DNA from 3 places in the Pseudomonas sp. AK106 genome. Region 3 is predicted to be linked to each of the others. Evidence: riboswitches for the same ligand, from Rfam matches in the RefSeq annotation. Region 3 holds a riboswitch; each other region holds the start of a gene.
What was found. A riboswitch is a leader RNA that binds a small molecule or an ion and turns the genes downstream of it on or off. The one in region 3 is predicted to bind cobalamin.
Positions count from the first base shown of each region.

Region 1: another riboswitch for cobalamin. It lies ahead of M1E04_RS11715 (ABC transporter substrate-binding protein); the one in region 3 lies ahead of cobW (cobalamin biosynthesis protein CobW).
Region 2: another riboswitch for cobalamin. It lies ahead of cobO (cob(I)yrinic acid a,c-diamide adenosyltransferase); the one in region 3 lies ahead of cobW (cobalamin biosynthesis protein CobW).

Region 1 is NZ_CP096426.1:2,608,320-2,612,740, forward strand. Features, by position in the region: gene M1E04_RS11710 (FecCD family ABC transporter permease) at 1-792, opposite strand, end outside; gene M1E04_RS11715 (ABC transporter substrate-binding protein) at 804-1,805, opposite strand; cobalamin riboswitch at 1,950-2,143, opposite strand; gene M1E04_RS11720 (aspartate/glutamate racemase family protein) at 2,364-3,086, opposite strand; gene M1E04_RS11725 (aldo/keto reductase) at 3,147-4,142, opposite strand; gene M1E04_RS11730 (hypothetical protein) at 4,369-4,421, shown strand, end outside.
Region 2 is NZ_CP096426.1:1,538,996-1,543,416, reverse strand. Features, by position in the region: gene bluB (5,6-dimethylbenzimidazole synthase) at 1-209, opposite strand, end outside; gene M1E04_RS07015 (cobyrinate a,c-diamide synthase) at 220-1,521, opposite strand; gene cobO (cob(I)yrinic acid a,c-diamide adenosyltransferase) at 1,518-2,129, opposite strand; cobalamin riboswitch at 2,237-2,462, opposite strand; gene M1E04_RS07005 (C40 family peptidase) at 2,590-3,126, opposite strand; gene M1E04_RS07000 (C40 family peptidase) at 3,214-3,915, opposite strand; gene M1E04_RS06995 (NAD-dependent deacylase) at 3,982-4,421, opposite strand, start outside.
Region 3 is NZ_CP096426.1:3,217,824-3,222,244, forward strand. Features, by position in the region: gene cobN (cobaltochelatase subunit CobN) at 1-199, opposite strand, end outside; gene cobW (cobalamin biosynthesis protein CobW) at 202-1,275, opposite strand; cobalamin riboswitch at 1,403-1,627, opposite strand; cobalamin riboswitch at 1,753-1,985, shown strand; gene M1E04_RS14345 (CbtB domain-containing protein) at 2,083-2,292, shown strand; gene M1E04_RS14350 (CbtA family protein) at 2,304-3,023, shown strand; gene M1E04_RS14355 (cobalamin biosynthesis protein) at 3,026-3,460, shown strand; gene cobM (precorrin-4 C(11)-methyltransferase) at 3,979-4,421, shown strand, end outside.

The sequences.
Region 1 (4,421 bases), 610 kb from region 3:
AATCGACACCATCACCGCCGTCATCAGTGCGGCGGTGAGGATCAGCACCGCCTGCACCCGGCGCACCGGAATGCCCAGGGACGCGGCCGAATCGCTGCCAAACGTGAACGCATCCAGCGCGCGCCGATGCCACAGGCACACCAGCAAACCGAGGACCACGACCGGCACCGACAGCGCCACCGACGACCAGCGCACGCCGCTGAGATTGCCCAGCAGCCAGAACATGATCCCGCGGGCCTGCTCGGCATTGGCCGACTTGGTGATCAGGAAGGACGTCAGGGCGTTGAACAGCTGGGACCCGGCAATGCCCGCCAGGATGATCTGGCCCGCAGCGGTCTGGCCCCGAGAGGAGCGGGCGAGCAGGGCGACCAGCGCAAAGGCGGCAATCGCCCCGGCAAAGGCGCCGGTGGACAGGGAGATCGTCCCGGCACCGATGCCGATGATCGCCACCAAGACCGCGCCGGTTGAAGCACCGGCAGAAATGCCCAGCAAGTAGGGATCGGCCAGGGGGTTGCGCAGCAGCGATTGCAAAACCACGCCCGACACCGCCAGCCCTGCGCCGCAGGTGGCGGCAACGATGGCCCGGGTCAGCCGGTAATTCCAGACAATGCCCTCATCGATCGGGTCCAGAGGAAAACCCGCGGCCCACAGCTTGTTCGCCAGCACCTGAATGATCACCGGCAGGCTGATCGACGTCTCGCCGATCGCCACGCCCGCGAGCACCGCCAACGCCAGTAATGCGATGGCCCAAGCGCCATGCCCGAAGATGCGGACGACGCTCGACCGGAGCATGCCGACAGACGTCATGGCGCGAGAGTGGCCCCGGCCAGCTGTTCGATACCGTCAAACAGCCGCACGCTGGACTCCATGGCGCTGGCGTCCATGATCACGATGCGATTGTTTTTCACTGCATCCATATTGCGGGTGACCGGATCAGAGCGGAGGAAGGCCAGCTTCTTCTCGTGATCGTCAGCCGGGAAGCGGCGGCGGTCCATGCGCGCGATGACCAGCACGGTCGGGTTGGCCTTGGCGATGGTTTCCCAGCCCACGGTCGGCCATTCCTCATCGGAGTCGATGACGTTGCGCATGCCGAGGGTGTCGAGCATGAAGTTGGGAATGCCCTTGCGCCCGGCCACGTACGGATCGACGTTGATGTCAGGGCTGGAAAACCAGAACACCGCCGAGACGGGTGGGTTGGCATGGGCTTTTGCCTGCGCCACAGCTTTGGCCAGCCGCCCCTGATAATCCGCGATCAGGTGCTCGCCACGGTCTTGCACATCGAAGATCTGCGCCAGCTGACCGAGGCTTTTGTACAGCGTTTCGATGCGGAAGGCTTCGAGGCGCGTGCCGTCGGCGCCGACCCGGTTGTTCTTGCCCTCGCAATCGGAGGGCAGGATGTAGGTAGGAATGCCTAAATCGCGAAACTGCTCGCGGGTGCCGACCGCGCCCTGTGGGCCGACCATCCACTCAAACTGCACCGGGACGAAATCCGGGCGTTTGCCGATCACCGATTCGAAGCTCGGCGCATTGTCGGCCAGGCGCTCGATGCCGTCGTTGAGGGCTTGGTACTGGGGCAGGACGGGGTTGAACCACAGTGACGTGCCCACGACCTTCGGGCCCAGGCCAAGGGCATAGAGCATTTCGGTGGCGGCCTGGCCGATGGTCACGGTTTTCTGCGGCGCGTGGTTGAACGTCAGCGCTTCGCCACAGTTGTCCACGGTCAAGGGGTAGGCCGTCGACGCCGCGAGCGCGGCGGTGGGCAAGGTCAGCGTGACGAACAGGGCGGCGAGGCGGCGCAGCGGCATGAACAGCGATCTCCAGAAAGCCTGATTGCTTGGCGAAGCAGGCGCTGGAAAGTCCATCCCGGCAGGCGCCCTGAAAGTGGGGGCGCGCACAGCGTGCGCGAAACGACGCACGAACGGGAGTCCTTCCCCGGACACCCCGCCGGTGAATGAATATGCTGGCCGGCAGGTCTCCTGACTGGCGCTTCATTGCCATGCTTCGGCCTTCCCGGGGTGACCCAGTGGCAAACAGGAAGCAGGGCTCGGCGCCTACAGTTGCGGGGACAGTTCCGTTTAAGCGCGATGACGCGCCCGGGATTCCCTATTAATTCCGAGTGGAAACCGGCGGCGGGGATACTAAACGATTCGGCGGGTGGAGGCGAATGCAGCGGTGGTGTGCCGGAGATGTATTGGCACCTCGCAGTAACTGGACGGACGCAACACCTGTGGGAGTGAGCTTGCTCACGAAGAGGCGGTACATTCACTTGATCTTCAACGGCTGGAATGCCGTCTTCGCGAGCAAGCTCGCTCCCACAAGGTATGTGTTTGCAGCGCCATCGGCGTGAGCTCAACACCACCGGCTTAGAGCTTAAACGGCCAACCGACGATCTTCTTCGGCCGTGGCGTGGCGTAGGTCCGCACTTTGGAGGTCTTCAATCCCAGACGCACCAGCGATTCCGCCAGTGCCACCGCTGCGGTGACCCCATCCACCACCGGCACGCCCGCGCGTTCGCGGATGAGTTGATCCAGCCCGGCCATGCCGCCACAGCCCAGGCAGATCACCTCGGCCTTGTCCCGTTTCACCGCTTCGATGGCCTGCTCGACGATGGCCTCGACCGCACGCTCCGGCGATTCCTCCAGCTCCAGCACGCTCATGCCGCTGGCCCGCACCGAGGCGCAGCGCTCGTACACCCCGGCCAGCTTCAGGCGGTCTTCGATCAGCGGCACGGTGCGGTCCAGCGTGGTGACTACCGCGTATTTGTGCCCCAGCAGCATCGCCAGGCTGGCCGCCGCTTCGGTGATGTCCACCACCGGCACGTCGAGCAGCTCCTGCAAACCTTCGCGGCCATGCTCGCCATAACCGGCCTGAATCACCGCGTCATAAGGCCCTTCGTAGGACATGACCCGGTCCATCACTGCGATGGCCGCCAGGTAACTTTCAAAATTGCCTTCCACCGACTCGGCGCCGAAGCGTGGGGTCAGACCAATGATCTCGGTGCCGGGCGAGGCCACGCTGCGGGCCTGCTCGGCGATGGTCTCGGTCATGGATGCGGTGGTGTTGACGTTGACGATCAGAATTCGCATGGACAGATCTCGCGCAGGGAACAAAGCCGGGCGTCTGGCCCGGCGTCATTGGCCACGATATCAGTCTTTGCCGGGGACCGGCGCCTGCAGGGCAATGAAGCCCTGATCGCGCATGGCTTGCCAGAAACCATCCGGCACCTGTGCGTTGAGCGCAGTAACGTCTTCGATGATCCGCGACGGCCGGCTCGCGCCCGGAATCACCGCCGCCACCAGGGGGTTGGCGAGAACGAACTGCAGCGCTGCGGACTTGATGTCGACCTGATACTGCCGAGCGATTTCCTGAATGTGCGCGACCTTGTCGAGCATCGCCTGGGACGCTTCCTGGTACTCGAAATGCTTGCCGCCCACCAGCACGCCGGAGCTGTAAGGCCCGCCGACGACGAACTCGGCGTTGTGCTGGCGGGCCTTGTCGAACAGCCTTTGCAGCGGCTGGTCATGGTCGAGCAGCGAATAACGGCCGGCGAGCAGGAAGCCGTCGGGCTGGGCTTCTTCCAGATCCAGGGTCAGTTCGCACGGCTCGACGCGGTTGACGCCCAGGCCCCAGGCCTTGATCACCCCTTCCTCGCGCAGGCGGGTGAGGGCGCGGAAAGCGCCGGTGCGAGCGATGTTGAAATGCTCGATCCAGGCATCGCCATGGGCGTCCTGGGCGACGTCGTGGACAAACACGATATCCAGTCGGTCAGTGTTCAGCCGTTTCAGGCTCGCTTCAATGGAACGCAACGTGGCGTCGGCGGAGTAGTCGGTGACAATCTTGTTTTTCAGGCCTTCGGCGAACGGACCACTGCGCGTTTCGGTGTCGATCTCATCGGAAATCAGCCGGCCGACTTTGGTGCTCAAGGTGTACTGGTCGCGGGGGATGCCCGCCAGTGCCTTGCCCACACGCTGCTCGGACAGGCCGGCGCCGTAGATGGGTGCGGTGTCGAAATAGCGGATGCCCTGGTCCCAGGCGGATTGAACGGTGGCTGCCGCTTCGTCTTCGTCAATGGTGCGAAACATATTGCCCAAGGGCGCGGAGCCAAAGCCGAGGCGGCCGATGATCTTGTCGTGCAGACTCATGGGGATTTTTTCCTGTGCGGTGAGGCGTGTCTGGATGCGCGGCTCATGACGCCGTCTTCGCCCGATAAGGAACAGCGCGACGAAGGCGGCGAGGCTTGTTTACTGACTGCTGATTGCCATAGGTGTTCTTGATAGTGTCGACCGGTCTTGTTGCACCTGAGGCGCCTGCTAAGCTCCACGCATTGAATAGAGTCTTCAGCAAACCTACCGAAACGAGGAAACTGCCATGCAATCTCACTCCCCCGATGCTGCACCGCTTGCACCGCACCCTGGGCATCA
Region 2 (4,421 bases), 1.7 Mb from region 3:
ATCTGCGCGCGCAAGGCCGGGTCGGTGATGCGCAGAAAGCGCCACGGCTGCATCAGGCCAACGCTCGGTGCGTGGTGTGCGGCTTCGAGCAGACGGGCCAGCAACTCCGGCGCGACCGTGCCACCGCAGAAGTGGCGCATGTCGCGCCGTTCGGCAATGGCGCGGTAAACGGCAGCGCGTTCGGGGTCGGTGAAGGTGTGGTCAGTCATAGGAGCGGGCTCATGGCAAAAACAGCGCCGCCATCGCCTGGGGATTCGAGGGGAAGTAGAAGTGCACGTACGACGCAGTCATGCGCCCTTCCCGGTACACCGCTTCGGCACCGCGCCCGCCATTGGGGCTGAGGCCGCGGGCGATGGGGGTCAGTTCGGTGCTGGTCAGGGAATGGTGATAGGTGTGGCCACGCAGCGTGCCTTCCGGCAGCTCGACCGATTGCAGGGCCAGGGCTGCCAGACGCTTCTGCATCACGGCTTCACCCTTGAGCAAGCCCACCCCTTCGGCGCGCTGGCCGTCGACATCGGTCAAGGCATCGAGCAGGTACAACATGCCGCCGCATTCGGCGAGCAGGGGTTTGCCAGCGGCGTGGTGCGCACGAATCGCGGCGAGCATGCTGTGGTTTTCGGCCAGCGCCGTGTGATGCAATTCCGGGTAGCCGCCGGGTAGATACAGGCTGTCGGCGTCGGGTAATTCCCGGTCGCGGAGCGGCGAGAAGAACGACAGTTCGGCGCCCATCTCTCGTAGCAGGTCAAGGCTGGCACCATAGAAAAATGCGAACGCCTCGTCGTGGGCGATGGCGATTTTCACGCCGGTCAGCAACGGCTCGGCGGGAACGAAGTCGGGCGCGGTGAAGGTCACGGCCGGCGGCAACGTAGCGTCGCAGGTGCTGGCCAGCGCGTTGGCAGCAGTGTCGAGGCGCATGTCCAGATCATTCAGTTCACTGGCCTGAACCAGGCCGAGGTGCCGGCTGGGCAGCTCAATGCCGGTTTCACGGGACAGCGCGCCGTACCAGCGCAGGCCTTCGGTCAGGCTGCCTTCCAGCAACTGCGCGTGGCGCACGGTGCCGACGCGATTGGCCAGCACGCCGGCAAACGGCAGATCCGGCTGATACCGCGCCAGTCCCAGCGCCAGTGCGCCGAAGGTCTGGGCCATGGCCGTGCCGTCGATTACCCCGAGCACCGGCACGCCAAAACGCCGGGCCAGGTCCGCGCTGGACGGGGTGCCGTCGAACAAGCCCATGACGCCTTCGATGAGGATCAGGTCGGCCTCCGCGGCGGCTTCCCACAACAGGCGCCGACTTTCGTCCTCGCCGATCATCCACATGTCCAGCTGGTACACCGGATGGCCGCTGGCGCGCTCGAGGATCATCGGGTCGAGAAAGTCCGGCCCGCATTTGAACACGCGCACCTTGCGGCCCTGATTGCGATGCAAGCGGGCCAGTGCGGCGGTGACGGTGGTTTTGCCCTGACCGGATGCAGGGGCGGCGATCAATACTGCCGGGCAGTGCCGCGGTGGGCGCTCACTCACAGCTCGATGCCTTTCTGCGCCTTGATGCCGGACTGAAAGGCATGCTTGACCACGCCGATTTCGGACACGGTGTCGGATAGGTCGATCAATTCCTGCTTCGCCCCGCGACCGGTGACGATCACGTGCTGCATCGGCGGACGTGCCTGCAGGTCGCTCAGCACCTGCTCCAGGTCCAGATAGCCGTGCTTGAGGGCGATGTTCAGCTCATCGAGCACGACCATGCCGATGGAGGCGTCCTTGAGCATTTCACGGGTCACGGCCCAGGCGGATTCGGCGGCGGCAATGTCACGCTGGCGGTCCTGGGTTTCCCAGGTGAAGCCCTCGCCCATCACGTGGTAACGCACTTGTTCAGGGAAGCGGCGGAAGAACAGCTCTTCGCCGGTGCTGTGCCGGCCTTTAATGAACTGCACGACGCCGCACTGCATGCCGTGGCCCATGGCGCGGGCAAGCATGCCGAACGCCGAGCTGCTCTTGCCTTTGCCGTTACCGGTCAGGACCAGCAGCAACCCGCATTCATTGGGCGCGCTGGAAATGCGCTCGTCCATCACCGCCTTTTTGCGCAGCATGCGCGCCAGGTGGCGTTCGTCACGTTCGGGGGATTCGCTCATCTCAGCTCTCCGCTTGAGGGCAAGTGTGGCAAACGGAGGGCACAGGCAAAGACTGTCAGCAGGCACTGGGCAAAACCCGGCCTGCAGCAGAGCATCGCCCTCCGTGATGCTTTTCGATGGATCAGGCCGGTCTCCGGACTCACGAGTTGCCACAACCGTGGCAGGCCAGGCGCCTTCCCATGTTCAGCGAACACAGTGGCATTGTGCGTGGCTTTGACTCATCTACCGTTGCGGAGGCAGCGCCGGAATTGATCACACGAGCAATCGCACCGGCTTCCCTGTTTCACCCTGCGGACCTGACGGGTCCCGGGCACCTGAAACATGGCGCGAAGGTTAGAGGGTTGACTCGGGAGCGTCAATCGAACCGTAGGCAGACCGCCTCCGGCTAAACGGGATTTCACCCTGAAAGGCATACGTGCTCACCCAGCAACAGCGGATGAGCACATTGCTCAGGAAGTCGCTATTGCCTGGCGAGGTTCGATGGCTGGATGACGCGCTTGGCATTCAGCCAGGCCTTTTGCCAATACGGCTTGTCGAGACTGTCGAGTTTGACCGTGCCGCCAGTGGCCGGCGCGTGGACGAACCGCCCTTCCCCGACGTAGATGCCGGCGTGACTGACGTGGGAGCCGCCACTGGTGGCGAAGAACACCAGATCACCGGTCTGCAACTGACTGCGATCGATGTCAGGCCCGCGCAGGGTGATCATTTCCCGCGTCGACCGAGGCAGGGTGATGCCCGCGGCGTCGTGGTAGACGTAGCCGATCAGGCCACTGCAATCGAAACCCGAATCAGGCGTGTTGCCGCCCCAGCGATAGGGCGTGCCGACAAGGCCGATCGCGCGCAACAGGACGTCGTCGGCGAGCGGTGAAGAAAACTGGGGAGGAGCGGACACCACAGGCCGGTAGACGACCTTGCGTGGAGCGGGCGGTGGCGTGCTGGAACATGCGGCCAGCAGCACAGCCAGGGAGGCGACGATCAGGCGAACCGTTAACGACATAAACACGACAACCTGTGCGGGGTGCAGCTTACTTTGCCGAGAGCCGGGATTGCACGCAAGAGGGTCAGGCCCTTTGCGCGCCCGGAATTAACGGTGCTGGCGCTTGATTGTAGTCGAGGTCATCGCGGTGGTAGTTGCAGGTACCGTTGACGATGCCGTTACAGGTGCCATTGCCAGCGCGCGTTTGGCTTCGATGAATGTCTTGGCCCAATAGGCATCGTCGAGGCTGTCGACACGGACTCCGCCACTGCGACGACTGCTGGAGTGGATGAACTGATCATCGCCCAGATAGATGCCGGCATGGCTGACACGGCCGCGGCCGGCGGTGCTGAAGAACAGCAGATCGCCTGGCTTGAGGTCATTGCGCTTGATGAGGGGGGCATCGATATTGATCATTTCGCGGGAAGAACGCGGCAGGCTCATGCCCGCCTCTTCACGGAACAGATAACCGATGAAACCGCTGCAATCGAAACCGGAGGTGGTCGACGTACCGCCGAAGCGATAGCGAGTGCCTATCAAGGATTTGCCGCGTTCGAGGATGCTGTCAGCCAGAACCGGCAGGCGGTAAGGCTTGTTGTCGGCAAATTGAGCGAGTTCATCTTCGGTAGCGACTTCGTCATCCAGTACGGAGGATGCGTAATCAGCACGCTTGCTGGCGGATTGAGCGGTGGCAGAGTCCCGGAACTGGGGGTTTTGCGACTGTTGTTGCGACGTCGGCATCTGGGCCGCGCAGCCGAACAACAGCGTGACGAGTGCGAGAGGCACGAGGGGTGCGAAGCGGTTTAGCATGTGCACGACCGTGGCTGAAGTGTAAAGAAGCCGAGACTATGCCTTCAATCGTACCCATTTGCAAATTCAATCGAAACAAATGTGACTTACGATGTCGTCCATCACTTCTAAGGCTCTACACCTCAGAAACGCATCCATGTGCGCGGAATGATCGGTCGGCGAAGGGTTTATCTCGGCAGTAAAGCCGCCCGTCACCCGAGCGCGCAGCATGGGCTCATGAATGTACGGGAAGCTGGCAGTGGTTCCGATGCTGAGCACAGCGTCAAAACCTTTTGCCATCTCCTCCTGAAGCACATTCAATGCCAACTCCGGCAACATCTCCTGAAACAACACCACCGATGGCCTCAAAACGCCACTACAGCGGGGGCACAGCGGTGGCAGTGGTCGACTAAGGTGCTCGCTTAACTGCGGATCTACGGCGCCACAAGATTGACAGTACAGCGGCGCCAGCTGTCCGTGGATCTCGATCAACCGCTCTGGCGGACTGCCCGCCGCCCTGTGATAGC
Region 3 (4,421 bases):
AGGCATGGTTCTGCACCTGCATCGGATTGGCCAGGCGCAGGCTCGGGTAATCGTCCGGCAGTTGCTGCGCGACTTCAGCCAGCAACGCCAGGTTTGAGTCGGCGCTGCACAGGATCACCAGCTCGGCGGGCGTCTGGCCCAGGTCAGCGATGCTGTCGTCGGGAACGAAGCCGCCGGGCTGTGTACGCAGCAGGTGCATGGTTAGCCTTTGATCGCGGAAACGGCAGCGCGCAATTGCGCTTCAAGAACGCCCGCGTCCAGTTCCTGGCCGATCAGCACCAAGTGGGTTTCGCGGGTTTCGTCTGACTTCCAGGCGCGGTCGAAATGCTTGTCGAACCGGGTGCCGACGCCTTGCACCAGCAGGCGCATGGGTTTGCCGGGAATGGCGGCGAAGCCTTTGACCCGCAAGATGCCGTGCTGGACGACGGCCTGGGTCAGCGCGTCGAGCAACAGCGATTCATCGGCCTGGGGCAGCGTGATGGAGATCGAGTCGAAGGCGTCGTGGTCGTGATCATCCGGATCGTCGCCTTCGTGGTGATCGTGGTGGGTCTTGCGGCCATCGATGTGCAGCTCGGACTCAGCGCCCAGGCCCAGCAGCACACTGATCGGCAGCTGGCCCCGGTTCGCTTCGACGATCTTCACCGCTGGCGGCAGTTCTTCGGCGACTTCAGCGCGGACGGCGGCCAGTGCGTCCGCGTCGAGCATGTCGGCCTTGTTCAGCACGACGAGGTCGGCGCTTGCCAGTTGGTCGGCGAACAGCTCATGCAACGGCGATTCGTGGTCCAGGTTCGGGTCGAGTTTGCGCTGGGCGTCGACCTGATCCGGGAACGCAGCAAAGGTGCCGGCGACCACGGCTGGGCTGTCGACCACGGTGATCACGGCATCGACGGTGCAGGCGTTGCGGATTTCCGGCCACTGGAAGGCTTGCACCAGCGGCTTCGGCAGGGCCAGGCCCGAGGTTTCGATGAGGATGTGATCGAGGTCGCCGCGACGGGCGACCAGTTCCTGCATCACCGGGAAGAACTCTTCTTGAACGGTGCAGCACAGGCAGCCGTTGGCCAGTTCGTACACGCGACCGACGGCTTCTTCTTCCGAGCAGCCGATGGTGCATTGCTTGAGGATGTCGCCGTCGATGCCCAGCTCGCCGAACTCATTGACGATGACGGCAATGCGTCGGCCTTCGGCGTTGTCGAGCATGTGCCGCAGCAAGGTGGTTTTGCCCGAGCCGAGAAAGCCGGTGACGATGGTGACGGGGAGTTTGGCCAGTGTTTTCATCGGTTGCCCTCAGGCATGCGGCGGGGCAACGAGGACGAAAACAGCGCAGGCCGGCAGAAACAGGCGCGCGGTTCGATTCGCCACCGGATCACCCCGCCCGGTTGTAGTGGAATTCCTCGGCCGCTCGCAGGCGGTCCGATTCGAGGCAGGTCTCCTGGCTCACGGCGGCCGGTCGCTGACAGGCATCGTCAGGCGACTGGCATTCATTGCGCCTTCCCGCTCGCGCAGTGGCTGTGCAATGAAGCGGTCCGTTTACAGTTGCGGGGGCAGCTGCGGCGTGAAACCGCATTCCCTTCTTAGCGCCGGTGGCTTTCATAAAAGCGGCCAGCGAACCTCAAGTGCGCAAGGCTACGCAGTGACCGCAGGCCGGTCAATCGCGCCGTTGCAATGATTGCCGCGCCAATTGACGCACCGATCACTGCATCGATTGACTTGCCGACTGACGGGTCGATTGACGCGCCAAACAGCCCGTGGTCTCCTACACACCTTGTTACGGGTGCCCTTCACAGGGTGAAACGGGAAACCGGTGCGTGCAGACCTTCGGGTGTGCATCAGTCCGGTGCTGCCCCCGCAACGGTAAGCGAGTGAAGAGTCAGATCCACTGTGTCCACAGCGATATGGGAAGGCGATTCTTGAAGGCGCGACGGCTGTGAAGGCTGTTACATGTGCCCCTCGTGAGCCCGGAGACCGGCCCGACAACGTTACATAACAACCCGCGGTGGGCGGGCGCTGTTGAGCACTGCCGGAATTGGCCTGCGGTGTCTTCGCGCCTTTCCGTCCGCTGAATCCACATCAGAGGGAAGCGCCATGTCCACCAGCACACCCCGCCAGACGTCCGGCACCACCACACACACCACGACGGCCGTTGCGAGCACGCAAAGCCAGCGCCTTGTCGCCGCCGTCAGCGCGATGTTTCTCGGTGTGTTTCTGGTGTACTTCGCCGGCTTCTCCCACATCGATGCGGTGCATAACGCGGCACACGACACCCGTCACAGCTCCGCCTTCCCTTGCCATTGAGACCCGCCGCCATGTTCAAGCGAATCGCGCAAACGGCCGGGTTCACCGGACTGCTGGCCGCCCTGTTGTTGACGTTGCTGCAGAGCTTCTCGGTGGCGCCGCTTATTCTGCAGGCGGAGACCTACGAGAAGGCGCCCGCCGTCGAGATGCATGAGCACGCCGACGACGCCATGGCGGCTCATGTCCATAACGAAGAAGCCTGGGAGCCGGAAGATGGCTGGCAGCGCGTGCTGTCCACCACCGGCGGCAATCTGGTGGTCGCGGTCGGTTTCGCCTTGATGCTGGCGGCGCTGTACACCCTGCGCACGCCGGCAAGTACGCGCGAAGGGGTGCTGTGGGGATTGGCCGGTTATGCGGTGTTTGTGCTGGCGCCGACCCTCGGTCTGCCGCCCGAGCTGCCCGGCACCGTCGCGGCGGACCTGACCCAACGACAGATCTGGTGGGTCGGCACCGCTGCGTCCACGGCTGCGGGCCTGGCGCTGATGGTATTTGCCAGACACTGGCTGCTGAAGGTCATGGGCGCGGTGATTCTGGTGGTGCCGCACATGGTCGGCGCGCCGCAACCGGCGGTCCATTCGGCACTGGCGCCGGAAGCCCTTGAAGCGCAGTTCAAGATTGCGTCGCTGCTGACCAATGCCGCGTTCTGGATCGCCCTGGGCTGGATCAGCGCCTGGCTGTTTCGTCGCAGTGAAACGCCTGCGGCGCACACGGGTTTGAACCCCGCGCTTTGACCGTGAATGACTCGTGCGACCGACCGCTGTGGGTGGTCGGCCTGGGCTGCCAGCGCGGATGCTCGGCGCTGGAGCTTCGGCAACTGATAGAGGATGGTTTGCGGGAGTGTCAGCTGGCCCCGGCAGACATTGCTGCCCTGGCGTCGATTGATGGCAAAGCCGATGAAGCGGGGTTGCTGGAACTGGGTCATGGGCTGGGCCTGACGGTCGGGTTCTTCAGCGCAGGTGACCTGGCGGCTTACGAGGATCAGCTCAGCCATCGATCCGAGATCGCTTTTGAACGCACGGGCTGCTACGGCGTGGCGGAAAGCGCCGCGTTGGCCATGGTGACGCGGTTGACCGGCTCGCCAGCGACATTGGTCATCCCCCGCCGAAAAAGCCCCCACGCGACATTTGCATTGGCAACCGCAACCGGCAGGGCGAGCGCAACCTCTTAGGACCGGCTCAAATTGTAGGACCGGCTTCAGCCGAGAAAGCGTCAAGCGTCACACTGCAAATATGAGGGTGTACATGCAGGCCCCTTCCCGGCTGAAGCCGGTCCCACGGACACACCGCGTACCCTCGTAGGACCGGCTTCAGCCGGGAAAGCGTCAAGCGTCACACTGCAAATATGAGGGTGTACATGCAGGCCCCTTCCCGGCTAAAGCCGGTCCCACGGACACACCGCGTACCCTCGTAGGACCGGCTTCAGCCGGGAAAGCGTCAAGCGTCACACTGCAAATATGAGGGTGTACATGCAGGCCCCTTCCCGGCTAAAGCCGGTCCCACGGACACACCGCGGACCCTCGTAGGACCGGCTTCAGCCGGGAAAGCGTCAAGCGTCACGCTGCAAATATGAGGGTGTACATGCAGGCCCCTTACCGGCTAAAGCCGGTCCTACAGAAGTAGGCCGCGTGCATTCAGCGACAAGCATCCGGCGAACCATCGTTCAAATGAATTCCAATCAGGACACCCCATGACCGTTTTTTTCATCGGCGCCGGCCCCGGCGATCCAGACCTGATCACTGTCAAAGGCCAGCGGCTGATCCGCTCCTGCCCGGTTATTATCTACGCCGGCTCGCTGGTGCCTGAGGCGGTGCTGGAGGGGCATCAGGCGATTCAGGTGACCAACAGCGCTTCACTGCACCTGGAGCAGATCATCGAGCTGATGAAATCCGCTCATGCACAAGGCCATGACGTAGCGCGGGTTCATTCCGGCGATCCGAGTCTCTATGGCGCGATCGGCGAGCAAATCCGTTGCCTGCGCGCGCTGCAGATCCCCTTCGAAATCATCCCCGGCGTCACCGCCACCGCTGCGTGCGCCGCGCTGTTGGGCACCGAGCTGACGCTGCCGGACATTTCCCAGAGCGTGATCCTGACCCGCTACGCCGACAAAACCGACATGCCCGAAGGCGAAAG